2 regions of the Cytobacillus sp. BC1816 genome follow, and region 2 is predicted to be linked to the other one. Evidence: riboswitches for the same ligand, from Rfam matches in the RefSeq annotation. Region 2 holds a riboswitch; the other holds the start of a gene.
The links. Region 2 has a riboswitch for thiamine pyrophosphate ahead of ACR42H_RS07990 (ABC transporter substrate-binding protein). Riboswitches for the same ligand answer to the same signal wherever they lie in the genome.
Positions count from the first base shown of each region.

Region 1 (7,145 bases), 1.0 Mb from region 2:
ATTTCGGCCCGCACATGGAACAGAAATGAGCGGTTTTTGCCCCTTCAGCAGGCAGGGTTTCATCATGGAATTCCAAAGCGCGCTCAGGATCCAATGAGAGATTGAATTGATCTCTCCAGCGGAATTCAAAACGTGCCTTTGACAGGGCATCATCCCTTTTTTGCGCTCCAGGATGTCCCTTTGCCAGATCTGCAGCATGCGCGGCAATTTTATACGTGATGACACCCTCGCGGACATCGTCTCTATTCGGCAAACCCAAATGTTCTTTTGGGGTAACATAGCAAAGCATTGCAGTCCCATACCAGCCTATCATGGCAGCCCCGATTGCAGAGGTAATATGGTCATATCCCGGAGCTATATCAGTCGTAAGGGGTCCAAGTGTGTAGAATGGTGCTTCTTTACAGATGTCCAATTGTTTATCCATATTCTCTTTGATTAAGTGCATTGGAACATGGCCAGGTCCCTCGACCATTACCTGTACATCATGTTCCCAAGCAATCTTCGTCAATTCCCCAAGTGTTTCAAGCTCCGCAAACTGAGCCTCGTCATTTGCATCTGCAATCGATCCCGGCCGCAGTCCATCCCCCAGGGAGAAGGCCACATCATAAGCTTTCATGATCTCGCAGATTTCTTCAAAGTGTGTATATAAAAAGTTCTCTTTATGATGATGCAGGCACCATTGGGCCATAATGGATCCGCCCCTCGACACAATTCCGGTCAAGCGCTTTGCCGACAGCGGAACATACCTCAAAAGGACACCTGCATGAATCGTAAAGTAGTCAACCCCCTGCTCTGCTTGTTCAATTAAGGTATCCCTGTATACTTCCCACGTAAGATCCTCGGCAATGCCATTAACCTTTTCAAGTGCCTGATAAATGGGAACAGTACCGACCGGAACGGCGGAGTTTCTAATAATCCATTCGCGTGTAGTATGAATATTTTTGCCTGTAGACAGATCCATAATTGTATCTGCTCCCCATCGGGTAGCCCAGGTCATTTTCTCTACCTCTTCTTCAATAGAGGATGAAACAGCCGAGTTTCCAATGTTCGCATTAATTTTCACATGAAAATTCCTTCCGATAATCATTGGCTCTGTCTCAGGGTGATTGATATTGGAAGGAATAATCGCCCGTCCTCTTGCTACTTCAGACCGCACAAATTCCGGTTCCATATTTTCCCGAATGGCTATAAACTCCATCTCAGGGGTTATGATCCCCTTTTTTGCATAGTGTAACTGGGTGACATTCTTCCCTTTTTCCGCTCTCAATGGCTTGCGGTTTAAGCCGGGAAAGACTTTATGATTGGCACGCGAATCATTTTTGTCGCGAAACCCATTATCCTCGGGCTTCACTTTTCGACCTTCGTACTCTTCAACATCTCCGCGTTCATGAATCCACTTTCTTCTTAATGCAGGAAGCCCTTTTTTTAGATCTGCCGTATACTGAGGATCGGTATAAGGTCCACTCGTATCATATACACGAACCGGCTCATTGACTTCTTCACCAAACGTTCCGGCAGTGGGGCTTAATTCTATCTCTCGCACCGGAACCTTTATATCAGTCCTGGATCCCTCCACATATACTTTTTTGCTGCCAGTAAAGCTCGACATAATAGAAATACTCTCATGATTTAAAGAACTTGCAGTCATTGATCATCTCTCCCTAATTAAAAATGTAAGGACGAGACCTGGAACCAAGGAAGTGCCAGATATGTAAAAAAGCCGGTCCACATAAAGATGGACCGGCTTAAACGCAGATGTCTTTGCACAAAAAAACTCTTTTGCACATTCTAACTTCCCCACGCTGGTATGATCCAGATCAGGTCCAAAGAGTCAAGAAACTTTAGCGCGTTTCTTTCTCAGCCCAAGCTATTGGGCACCCCTAGTTATTGCTATTAAATTCAATTCTAGTATACAGAATAGCGGAAACAAATGAAAGGAATTTTTTTCAGAATTCTGTCAGACGAAAAATTTTGCCTTTATTCTGCTCCTAACCTCGTTTTCCTTAATTCAGTTTTTTTCTTCTGAATGTACATCAAATCAGCCGCAGACGTTTTCCGCGACTTATGCAGGTTAATTCCCGTCAGACTCCTCATCATTCATATCCATATCACTTTCATCCATACTCTCTTCATCTTGTGGTGATTCTTCATTCATGCCGGGCTCCTCCATATCAGATTCTTCTGATGTGCCAGGATCCTGCATTTCACTATCTTCATTATTGTTTTCTTCCATCTGATTATCTTCCAATTCCACATCTTCCGTTTCCGGAGGCGGATCCTGTTCATCCGTTCCGCATCCTGCCAACAATAATCCTGCACTCAATGGAATTGATAGCCATAGCTTCTTATCATTCATGTATTGTCATCTCCTTTTGCAGTATCATGTTCTTTAAGACCTTACCCTTTTGGCAGGTGGCCAAACTTTTCCCATCAGCCGATTAAATCCCTAATATCTGCAAATACTATCCCTGCCACAATTACTGGAGGATGAATGATGAAAGTACTTTTCTCCCTTATATTATTTAGCTTCCTGGGAATGCCTCTATACAGCGGACAGGCTGCAGTAAAAGAACAATGGGATCAGCAGGGCCTTTCTGAAGAATATCACGGCCATGTTGAAGAACGTACAGAAGCACCATACAAGCAAATTCAATTGCTGGGCATTAATGATTTCCATGGGCAGCTGAATGTCACTCGGCAGGTTAACGGCAGACCTGCAGGACGCGCTGATTACCTCGCTGCCTATTTGCGGCAGCGTGCTTCTGAAAATGAAAACACCATTTTACTTCATGCTGGAGACATGATTGGAGCCAGTCCACCAGTATCCGCTCTTCTGCGGGATGAACCGACTATTGAATTTTTGAATAAGATGGGGTTTGATATCGGCACGATCGGCAATCATGAATTTGATCGAGGATCTGATGAACTGCTTCGTCTGCTAAGCGGCAGCATCCCTTCAGCAGCAAAAGATTATTCCGGATCCCATTTCCCTTGGATTGCAGCCAATGTCATCAGCCAAAAGTCAGGCAAGCCCTTCCTTCCTCCATATAAAATAGTAAATGTCAGCGGGATCCCAATTGGATTTATCGGAGTCATCACGAAAGAAACACCGGCTATTTCCGCGCCTAACAGTGTGAAAGATCTGATTTTCACCGATGAAGCTGAAGCCATCAACAAGTATGTCCGGGAACTTAAAAAACAAGGAGTAAGAGCCATTGTGGTACTGGCGCATGTCCCTGGAAAATCAAAATCAAATGGAGAGCATGCAAGAGGCCAGTTAATAGAGTTGGCCCATCAGGTGGATGACGAAGTGGATATTATGTTCGGAGGCCATAGTCATGACTATCTGAACAGTGTGGTGGATGGAAAGCTTCTTGTACAGGCCTATTCATATGGCACTGCCTTTTCTGATGTAGATATAGAAATAGATCCCCAGACAAAGGATATTGTCCACAAGCACGCTGAAATTGTGAATGTTTTTCAAGAGAATATCCAGCCCGCAAGCGACATAACCAGGATGATCGAGCGCTATGAAAGAAAAGTAGAATCCACTGTGAACAGATATATCGGCACTGCCGCAATTTCAATCACAGCCGAACAAAACAGAAGCGGTGAATCAGCCCTGGGCAATCTTATTGCCGATTCCCAGCGGGCAGTGATGGAAACAGATTTCGCTTTCATCAATCCAGGAGGAATCCGGGCAGACATTGACGCTGGCCGTGTTACATGGGGAAACTTATATGTCGCCCTTCCCTTCAGCAATCAGCTTGTCAAAATGAACCTGACAGGCAGCCAAATTCGTGATGTCCTCAATCAGCAATGGCAGCCAAATACAACTAGAATTCTTCAGATCTCTGGACTCACTTATACTTGGGATGACAGCAAGCCTAGAGGTGAAAAAATAAATGATATATATCTGTCTGACGGAACATTACTTGAGCCGAACAAAAACTATTCGGTCACTGTAAATACCTATCTCGCTGATGGAGGAGACAATTTTACAGGATTCCGAAAAGGAACAAACAGAGTGACCGGCCCAAGTGATATAGATGCACTAGTGGACTATATACAGAATTCAGCACAGCCATTCAGCTCCGCGATTGATGGACGCATAAAGAGAATAGACTGAAAAAGGACAGCTCGGCGACTGTCCTTTTTTCTTATCCATTTAATACTAATAGCAGGATCGACATCATATCCTTCTATTAGGATTAGAAAGAAAGGAATAGGATAATGAAAAAGTATATTTATTTTCTCATGCTGTTCGGCGTCTTTTTTCCATTTTTTCATAAGACAGCCATTGTTTTTGAAAACTGGAGATTGTGTACAAATACATCCAAATTGATAGGGATCCAGCTTTATGGACTGGATTCAATGAGAAACCTCCTAATATCATCACTGGCGGCCCTGGTTGCCTTTTTTTTCACCCAACTATTTATTGGGTGGGACAACAAACATAAAAGTTCTTAAACATATGGAATTGCAGCCTATTCATACACTGTAAATTGCGGCTTAGTCGGATGGTCAATGACCAGAGCATCATTTGGAAATTTTAAGAGCTTTTTATACAAAACAAGGTCTCCAAAACACCCAACTGTCAATATCGCCCCTAATATCGATAAGCCAGGCATATTCAGTACCATTCCAAGAACAAGGGGCAATAAACCTGTCGGAATGAATGGCAGCATTAAAACCTTTTTCATTTGCTGAACCGTCACTGGCTGTTTGGCATGGGCATAGGCCACACCCAATTTCAAATTGACTCCCCAGGACATTTCACTCCATGGGACACCGCCAATATAGCGAAAACCTGCCAAATGGATGACTTCATGCAAAATAACTATAACGACCATACCAGCTAAAAATAATAGCATACCTATAAGATCAAAAGACATTTCGCCTCCGCCATAAATTACGGCATGTAAAAAGAGCACTCCAAATACCAGCGCAATCGTTGCAATGAATAAATAAACCTGCAATTTCATCATTGAAATGAAAACAACCGTTTGTTTTTTATTTTGCAAATTTTCACCCCGCGAGGAATTAGTCGATTACCTATATTTACGGATCACAAACAGCAAAGTTTCAAAAAATGGCCATTGCCGTCAGCTTATATCCTTTATTGCTCTCCCCATTGCCTTTAGCCCTCCAAACTGCCAGCTTCTAATGCATTACCTTTACCTTGAAGCTTCAGCTGAATAAAACCAAAGATGGACGAAATGATTAATAATATTCCTGATAAAATGTAAATAAACCGGACACCGATTAGATCAGTTAAGACCCCTATGCCCAAAATGGAGACAACGAAAATCAATTCGTTTAAGACAGATTTAGCAGCAAGAATTTTCGTGAGCATTGTTTCATCTGCACTATTTTGATACATAGTGGTTTGTGCAAGATCCCGCAGCTGATAGGAAGGTCCCATCAATATTACAAATAGCAGCGCTAAGAAAGGATTCGATATAAAACCATACCCCAAAGTAAGAATCCCGAAAGCACTGGAGCCAATCAGCATAAAAATAATCAAACGGCCTTGCAGTAAATAAGAAAGCCGGTAAATGAGGATTCCTCCAGCAATAGTGCCTAAGTAATATCCTCCGTTGATATAGCCCCACCAGGACTCCCCCTTTCCAAGGGCATCCTCCACATAGGTTAACGTAACCGCACCAATCCAAATCGTTCCTGCCCAAGCTTCTATTAAATCCATTATGATCAGTACTCGAAGCCCTTTATCCTGGAAGAGCAATTTCCAGCCAGCCATTAGACTGGACAGCATTCGGAAGTTTGAGTTCACAGCAGGTGATTGGCTTATTTTTATCAAAAACAAGCTTAGAAGAGAAATAAAAAGTAGAATGATCGTAATGATCAATGTGAATTGTTTGCCAAGGAAAGCTAACAGGATACCACCAAAAGTCCACCCTGCAAACAAGAAAGTCTGGTCAACACTTGAGAGCAGGCTATTCGCTTTGACTCTTTGCTTTTTAGGAATAACAGCTTTTACCATGGATATTTTAATAGGTGAGAAAATGCCATTAAAAAAGGATATAAGGGCCAACACAAAGAAAATAGCCATTAACATAAAATCCGTCAATTGCTGCGAGAGTAACATCATTAATCCAGCAATCAGAACGATCTGGCTTATCTGGGAAAACTTCAATAGATTTATTGGCTGAAATCTATCCGAAATGGATGGAAGCAGTATATTGCTGATCATTCTCGATATGACACTAACCAATGTGACGGCTGCAGAAAGTGCTGTGCTCCCTGTTTCATTATACAAATGCAGCACCACAGCCATCGTGTACAGGGCAAACCCAAGATTCGCTGCTGTCTGGCTTACTAGAAGAGCGTAAAATGAACGATTCATCACTAAACCCCTATCTAAAAGAATTTTCGTTGCAAACCAGCATGATTTCTATAAAGTTAAGCTCTTAATCTAATATTAAAAATCTATCATTTAGCTTAACATATTAAAAATGCATGCAGCAGCCAGCTCAGTTATATGTTTTCCATTCTGAAAAACAATATAGATCATGGTAGCTTGTTCCTATTTTCAGAAAAACATATCACGATTTTCCTTAATGTCTGTATAATCAACTTAAACTATTAAAAGAAAGGAGATCAACAGAATACGTGCTTTACATATGGGATATCGAAAAGATTATAAAAAACACCTTGGATGGGTTCCAATTGGATATTAACTATGAGTTCTGCAATACACTTACTGCACCCATGAGCTACAACGTTTCAACAAATACAATTAAGTTTAACTACCTGAAAGTGAACGGCTACATAGCAAAAATTAATTTTAAAATAAAAGAAACAGATGAGAACCTGGTTAAATTAATGCTATTCCATGAAATCGGGTATTATCTGGACTTCAAGAAAAACAAACATGATATAAGAACGCTAATGTACGGAGAAGATGACGAGAAAGAACAGCTCATGTCTGAAATTGAAAAAAACTCCTGGGATTTTGGAAGAAAAATAGTACCGGAACAACTGGTAAATGCCTATGATCATTTACGGGAATTGGATAAAATGTTCAGCTAGAAAAAGAAATGCGCCTCATCAAGAGACGCATTTCTTTTTTAATTCGGTTCCACATGGACGTGAACATCATAAACCCCATAATCCTTCATCAT
Region 1 is NZ_CP195611.1:488,820-495,964, reverse strand. Features, by position in the region: gene thiC (phosphomethylpyrimidine synthase ThiC) at 1-1,648, opposite strand, end outside; TPP riboswitch at 1,778-1,892, opposite strand; gene ACR42H_RS02635 (hypothetical protein) at 2,072-2,356, opposite strand; gene ACR42H_RS02630 (bifunctional metallophosphatase/5'-nucleotidase) at 2,495-4,129, shown strand; gene ACR42H_RS02625 (DUF3267 domain-containing protein) at 4,488-5,024, opposite strand; gene ACR42H_RS02620 (MFS transporter) at 5,141-6,367, opposite strand; gene ACR42H_RS02615 (hypothetical protein) at 6,634-7,053, shown strand; gene ACR42H_RS02610 (cation diffusion facilitator family transporter) at 7,092-7,145, opposite strand, start outside.
Region 1: another riboswitch for thiamine pyrophosphate. It lies ahead of thiC (phosphomethylpyrimidine synthase ThiC); the one in region 2 lies ahead of ACR42H_RS07990 (ABC transporter substrate-binding protein).

Region 2 (7,145 bases):
AATTCCACTTCGGAACTTCTCCTGCTGAACCATAGCCCCACGCATTTAAAAGATCCGGGTGCACTAGCATCAAACCTAGCACAATACCAAGAAGTGGACTTCCGCCAAACCGGTTCACAGCACTCCATCCAATCAAACCGGGAAGGAATACGAAAGCAGTATTGGCTATCAGGTTAATGATGCCAGCCAGATCAGCCCAGTTTGTATAAACTTCAACAAATGACTTATCATCGAAGAAAATATCCGGTGCTGTCATAATGTTGTTGATCCCCATCAGCAAACCAGCTGTTACAATAGCTGGGAGGATTGGAATAAATATATCTGCAAGAGTTTTAATGCCGCGCTGCAATGGATTTAAGTTTTCAGCAGCAGCACTTTTTGTATCTTCTTTTGACGATTCGCCAATTCCTGTTGCTTCTGTCATTTCTTTATACACTTTATCAACGAGGCCTTGTCCAATGACAACCTGGTATTGTCTATTTGTGGAAAAAGAACCTTTCACAATATCTATATTTTCGAGCTTTTCTTTATTGACTTTTCGTTCATCTTTTAAGGCAAAACGCAGCCGTGTTACACAATGAGTAGCCGCTGCGATATTATCCTTTCCCCCTATAGCTTCTACAATTTGCTCTGCTGACTCTTTATTTGTAGCCATTCTTCGCTCTCCTCCTGTTACCGTTTTCATATTAAAGAAAAAAACAGTTATAAGGTTCTTATTTATTGTTCTCGCCCTTAATACATCTATCTATTGACGCAAACCAACTTGTATATACATGAACTGTTTACGCTTTCATTCTATCTTGTATATACATGTTAGTCAACATTTTTTTCATTCACTATTTTATATACCCACTCAATCGCTTCAGAAGCCAGAAAATAAAAAAACCGGCTTCGAGACTAATTTGTCTGCAAAGCCGGTTCTAAACCTATTGAATCGGTTATTTCCTTTTATCATCGTCATCATCTTTTGTGAGTTCACGGGTAGATTTCTTAAATTCCTTTAAGGTCTCTCCGAAAGCTCTCCCTATTTCAGGAAGTTTCTTAGGACCAAAAATAATAAGAGCCAGAACCAGGATGAGAATTAAACCTGGAATACCGATGTTTGATAACATGCTGAACACTCCTTATTTATCATATCGCTTGAGGCAGTAATAATCATGTTCATTGTCCATTATAGTGGATTGGCTAAAAAAATCATAGCATGAGAGCTATTTTTATGAATTCTCGTTTTTTCACTATTTAAGTGCTTTATCAAGTTCTTCCAGCACTTCACCAATTTTGCGATTATGGATCACATCATCAGCATAGATATCGAAATCTGTAGGTTCCATATTAATAATCACTAGTTTTGCTCCGTTTTGTTTGGCTATGAGCGGAAATTGATTTGCCGGTGTTACAGTCAAGGATGATCCCAGAACAATAAAAAGTTCTGCCTTTTCTGTTTCATCTGCTGCGAAATCTAAAGCTCCCTCAGGTAGCATTTCCCCAAAAAGGACTACTGAAGGACGGAGTACACCACCGCAACTACATTGGAATTGTCCATGCAAATACCCCTCGCTCGGGAACTCTTTTTTACATTTCTGGCAATGGAGTGTCTGCAAATTCCCATGGAGCTCTAATAGATTCTTGCTCCCAGCCAGTCCATGAAAACCATCCACATTCTGGGTTATAATGCTCTTAATAATATCTCTCTTTTCCCAATCTGCTAGAATATAGTGTCCTTCATGGGGATTGCACTCCTTTAGCCCGATTACCCTGTGCCGATAAAATTCTATAAACTCGTTCACATTTTCATTTAGTGCGTCTGTACTGGCTATTTTTCCAGGATCTTTCACACTCCATAATCCATTATTGGCAGACCTGAAATCAGGCAGTCCGCTTTCCGTCGACATTCCTGCTCCAGTTAATATTACTGTATAATTTGATTCCTTCAGCCATTGCTCAAGCAAAGATATCAGCTCCCAATAAGGTTTTGTCACAGGTTAAATAGGACTTCCATTTATTTCTCCAAGTGAAATGTTTATGTCATGTTAGATATGCGGTAAATACTAGATTATAACCTTTTATGCGAATTATCAATATAGGAGTGATAGCTATGCCTAAAATAGAAACGACAGATTATAAGGACGGATATAAAAGATTTTCTTCCAGGGCCAAACGGTATGCAAACGACCCTGAAAAAACAAAAGGACTGCTAAGAAAGGCGACACTTAAAGCAGATAAAAACAAATCTTCATTAAGTGATATATGGGAAAAGTTTCAGCTTCTGACCGATTTAGTTAAGGCTTGGTCAAAAGGCGATTACCGGCACATCTCAAAAAAATCGATCATCTTTATTATTGCTTCCATCCTATACTTTGTGTCCCCTATCGACCTTGTTCCAGACTTTTTAATTGGGATGGGGATCTTGGATGATGCAGCAGTCCTTGGCTTCGCCGTAAGCCAAATTACAGGTGAACTTGAGAAATTCAAAACATGGAAAGACGGTCGGACTATTGAAATGAAATGAAATAAATATCATATGCTGTCGTTTTTGATATTATTTGCTATAATAATGATGGAAAGTATTCATGCCTGTAAAAATTAAATAGCAAGAAATGTAGGGGAACCGGTATGCCGGTTGAGACTTCATCCTTATGATGATGACCCTTTGAACCTGATCTGGCTAATACCGGCGTAGGGAACATATTCTTAAACATACTTCATGTTTTTTATATGCGTCCCGGTTTATGCCGGGGCGTTTTTATTTTTTCAGGGCAAACTATCATTGACTTTCCTTGTTACATAAAAGCTTATAGGAGGTTTCATTATGAAGAAATGGATTGCAGCTATCACTGCGCTGCTTATTCTTTCAGGATGTGCCGGCAATGGCCAGGATGCTCAGACTGGAAATGAAGATACAGACAGCAAACAAGAATTGAAAAAAGTTACTGTTGTACTGGATTGGACGCCCAATACCAATCACACTGGCTTATATGTCGCAAAGGACAAAGGCTATTTTAAAGAAGAAGGACTTGATGTTGAAATTATAATGCCAGGTGAAGCAGGTGCAGATCAATTGACTGCATCAGGCAAGGCGGATTTTGGTGTCAGCTATCAGGAAAGCATCACGGAAGCACGTGTACAGGGTGTTCCGCTTGTATCGATAGCAGCTGTTATTCAGCATAATACTTCCGGTTTTGCATCCCCTGCTGAAAAAAACATTAAATCGCCAAAGGATTTTGAAGGAAAAACCTATGGCGGCTGGGGAGCTCCTGTGGAAAAATCGGTAATAGACTCCCTAATGAAAAAAGAAAATGCTGATGTTGATAAGGTCTCCATTGTTAACATGGGGGATGCGGACTTCTTTACAGCTGTTAAAAGAGATATAGACTTCGCATGGATTTATTACGGATGGACAGGTGTAGAAGCAGAGCTTCGGGGGGAAAAGATTAATATGGTCTACCTTACCGACTACTCAGAAAAACTGGATTACTACACGCCTGTCCTGGCAACCAGTGAAAAAATGATTGCAGATAACCCGGATACCGTAAAAGCTTTTGTTAAAGCTGTATCCAGAGGTTATGAATTTGCAATCGAACAGCCTGGCCAAGCATCAGATATTTTAATCAAGAATGCTCCTGACCTGGACAGCGAACTGGTCAAAAAAAGCCAGGAATGGCTATCCTCCCGATATCAGGATGATGCTTCCAGATGGGGTGAACAAAAGCTTGCGGTCTGGGAAAACTATGCAGACTGGATGCATGAAAATGGTCTTTTAGATAAAGAATTAGATGCCGGCAAAGCATTTACAAACGACTTCCTGCCGGAATAAGGAGAGTCTAGAAATATGGCAAACGCACTTGTAAGCATTCAAATCATTCCAAAAACAAAAGATGGGGAAGATGTTATCCCTTACGTCGATGAAGCAATTAGTATTATTCAGCAATCCGGTGTCAAGTACGAAGTACACCCCCTCGAAACAACAATGGAAGGCGATTTAGAACATTTATTGAAAATCATTGCCGATATGAACAAAAAAATGATTGAAAAAGGAAGCCGAAATGTAATCTCACAGGTTAAGATTCTATATCAGCCGGACGGTATTGAAATGAGTGATTTAACGGAGAAATACCGCCCATGATAAATGTGTTAAGAAAAGGATGGAGGCCGGCTTCGGTTCTCCTCCTTTTATTCATTGCTTGGGAATTGGCGGTAAATCTGGCAGAAGTCCCTGCATGGCTCCTGCCCCCGCCGACAGATATTGTTCAGGAAGCGATTTCGGGCTGGGAGGGCTTCCGTTTTCATCTTCAATCGACAGTCATGCTTTCTTTATTAGGATTTGCCATTGGCACCGGCATAGGATTACTCACAGCTGTTACACTGCATTTATTGCCTTTTATAAGGGAGTCGGTTTACCCTCTCCTTATACTTTCACAAAATGTGCCTATAATTGTTCTGGCCCCTTTGCTGGTTGTTTGGTTTGGTTTCGGCCTGCTTCCAAAGCTGATTGTCATCACACTGGTTTGCTTCTTCCCCATTACTGTTGCAGCATTAGATGGCTTTCGTCAAACCCCTGATGAATTTAAGCATTATATGCTGATGGCAGGGGCCAGCAAAGGACAGCTGTTTTGGAAGCTGGAGCTTCCCTATTCCCTTCCTTCTTTATTTTCAGGGCTAAAAATCTCCGCAACCTATAGTGTGATGGGGGCTGTAATATCCGAATGGCTCGGAGCTAAAGCTGGAATAGGAGTTTATATGACTTTGGCCTCTTCTTCATTTCGGACAGACCGTGTTTTCGTTGCCATTTTTGCGATTATGCTGTTAAGCTTGCTGTTTTTTGGAGGCATATTACTGGTTGAACGTTTGCTTATTAAATGGAAGTCCCGGGAGAGTGCCAGGAAATGATACAATTATCTGTTGAACATTTAACAAAAATTTTTGATACAAATCAGGTTTTAAATAATTTGAGTTTCCATGTAAATGTTGGGGAGTTTGTTTCGATTTTAGGTCCATCAGGGAGCGGAAAGAGCACTATTTTTAATCTGATTGGCGGCATGCTCCTGCCTGACGAAGGCAGCATAATACTTGGTGGTGAGAAGATTGACGGAAAACGCGGTTCAATCAGCTATATGCCTCAGACACCTTCCCTTTTGCCATGGAGAACCATTCTCCAAAACGTTCTGCTTGGCCAGGAACTAAAAGGAGAAACCGACTCTGAAACCGCCAGAAAAATGCTTCAAAAAGCAGGCCTCGGCGACTATGAAAATGCTTATCCTCATGAATTATCAGGGGGCATGAAGCAAAGGGCAGCCTTTATCCGGGCACTATTGAGCCCTCAGCCAATCATTTTACTGGATGAACCTTTTTCAGCATTGGATGAGCTTACCCGCCTTGAAATGCAAAAATGGCTGCTCGATATTTGGAGTGAGCATAAACCGACGATTCTGTTTGTAACTCACAATATAGAAGAAGCTATTTACCTCTCTGATCGAATTTTAATACTGAGCAGCAAACCTGCTAAAGTAATTCAAGAATATAATGTACCCTTTAACAGGCCAAGAATGGAGGAGCTTTTTCTCGATGAAAATTTCCTCGCCTGCAAAAGAAACATTCATCATGCGCTGAAGAATCAATAGGAGGCAACAGCAATGGATAAGTATATTGATGCCCATATTCATCTTGATAAGTACAGCAATGAAGAATTAAAGAAAATGTTTCATGAGCTGCCGTTCCAGCTTTCGCTTGTTACAGTTTCATGCGATTTAGAATCCTGTAAAAGGAATCTTGCTCTTGCAGAGATTTATCCTTTTGTTAAACCAGCCTTTGGTTTTCACCCTGAACAAGGTTTACCCAGTGATAACGATATTTCAGATCTTTTCAGTTGGATAAACGCTCACAAAGACCAGATGGCTGCTGTTGGGGAGGTTGGGCTTCCATACTATTTAAGGTCTGAAGAGGACATAAAGCTTGATGGATATATTGAACTCCTCGAAGAATTTATTAAGCTTGCTAAAAGGTGGGATAAGCCCATCGCCCTCCACGCTGTTTATGAAGATACACCGGTTGTCTGTGATTTATTGGAAAAACATTCGATTAAAAAAGCTCATTTTCACTGGTTTAAAGGTGACATTTCCGCTGTCAGCAGGCTTATTTCCAATGATTATTCCATCTCTTTTACCCCAGATATTGTATACGAAAAAGAAATACAGAATCTTATCCGGGATTATCCACTGGATAAAATGATGGCTGAAACAGATGGGCCATGGGCATTTGAGGGACCTTTTAAAAACAAGCCAACCCATCCTGCCATGATGGCACATTCTATCAGCACCCTGGCTGAAATAAAAGAAATATCTTTCAACAGCGCTCTTAACCAGGTATATGAAAATACGAAAAGCTTCTATAATATAGATTAATTAAATGGCTTTATGGTCTATTACCGCAGAGCTTTTTAAAATACAGGTTAGTTAAAAAATACCAGATAAATATAATCACTTCGCACCATTCCTAATTTTGGAAATATAAGTTAATCTTATATTGGACACTACTTTTAGGAGGTATGTGATGAAAAAGTATATTTTCTTGTTATTGACTATTTTACTAGTCTTCTCAGGCAATGTTTCTGCACAGCCCAAAAGCTTTTCTGCTGAATTGACTGAAAAAGATTTCATAAAAGCCGTGATGATGGCTGATGAATTTAAGGAATTTAAATCCTCCATTTTAAAAGATGCACGCAGCCAGCCAAAAGCTCTTATTGATGAAAAAGGAAAACAATATGGCTGGACAGTTCAATATGAAATTGATTACAATGAAAAGCATGTTTTCTTAAATGAAAAAGCACTTGTAAATTTCTCTTCCCTTCTATCGTTTTCGTATGAGTCCGACGGAAAAGGATTAAAGGTCCGGCTTGTTGATTACAGCAGACTTATTGAAGATCAGGCTTTTTATGTAAAAGACCTGAAATCTGATGAAGAAACCAAAATAGATATCTCAAAAGACAGCACCTTTACTGAATATTTGACAGAGGTAGAAATGAAGAAAATGCATTTGATTGAAGAAGCAGCAGTAAGCAATGCTGTCACTTCCGATAAAATCACTGCAGCTGGCGAGTTATGCTACTACTGTACAAAATATGAATGGCGCGGCGGATACCCTTGCTCATC
Region 2 is NZ_CP195611.1:1,505,592-1,512,736, reverse strand. Features, by position in the region: gene treP (PTS system trehalose-specific EIIBC component) at 1-655, opposite strand, end outside; gene tatA (twin-arginine translocase TatA/TatE family subunit) at 939-1,112, opposite strand; gene ACR42H_RS08000 (NAD-dependent deacylase) at 1,236-1,949, opposite strand; gene ACR42H_RS07995 (YkvA family protein) at 2,096-2,509, shown strand; TPP riboswitch at 2,592-2,700, shown strand; gene ACR42H_RS07990 (ABC transporter substrate-binding protein) at 2,810-3,814, shown strand; gene ACR42H_RS07985 (thiamine-binding protein) at 3,830-4,123, shown strand; gene ACR42H_RS07980 (ABC transporter permease) at 4,120-4,887, shown strand; gene ACR42H_RS07975 (ABC transporter ATP-binding protein) at 4,884-5,618, shown strand; gene ACR42H_RS07970 (TatD family hydrolase) at 5,631-6,398, shown strand; gene ACR42H_RS07965 (hypothetical protein) at 6,547-7,145, shown strand, end outside.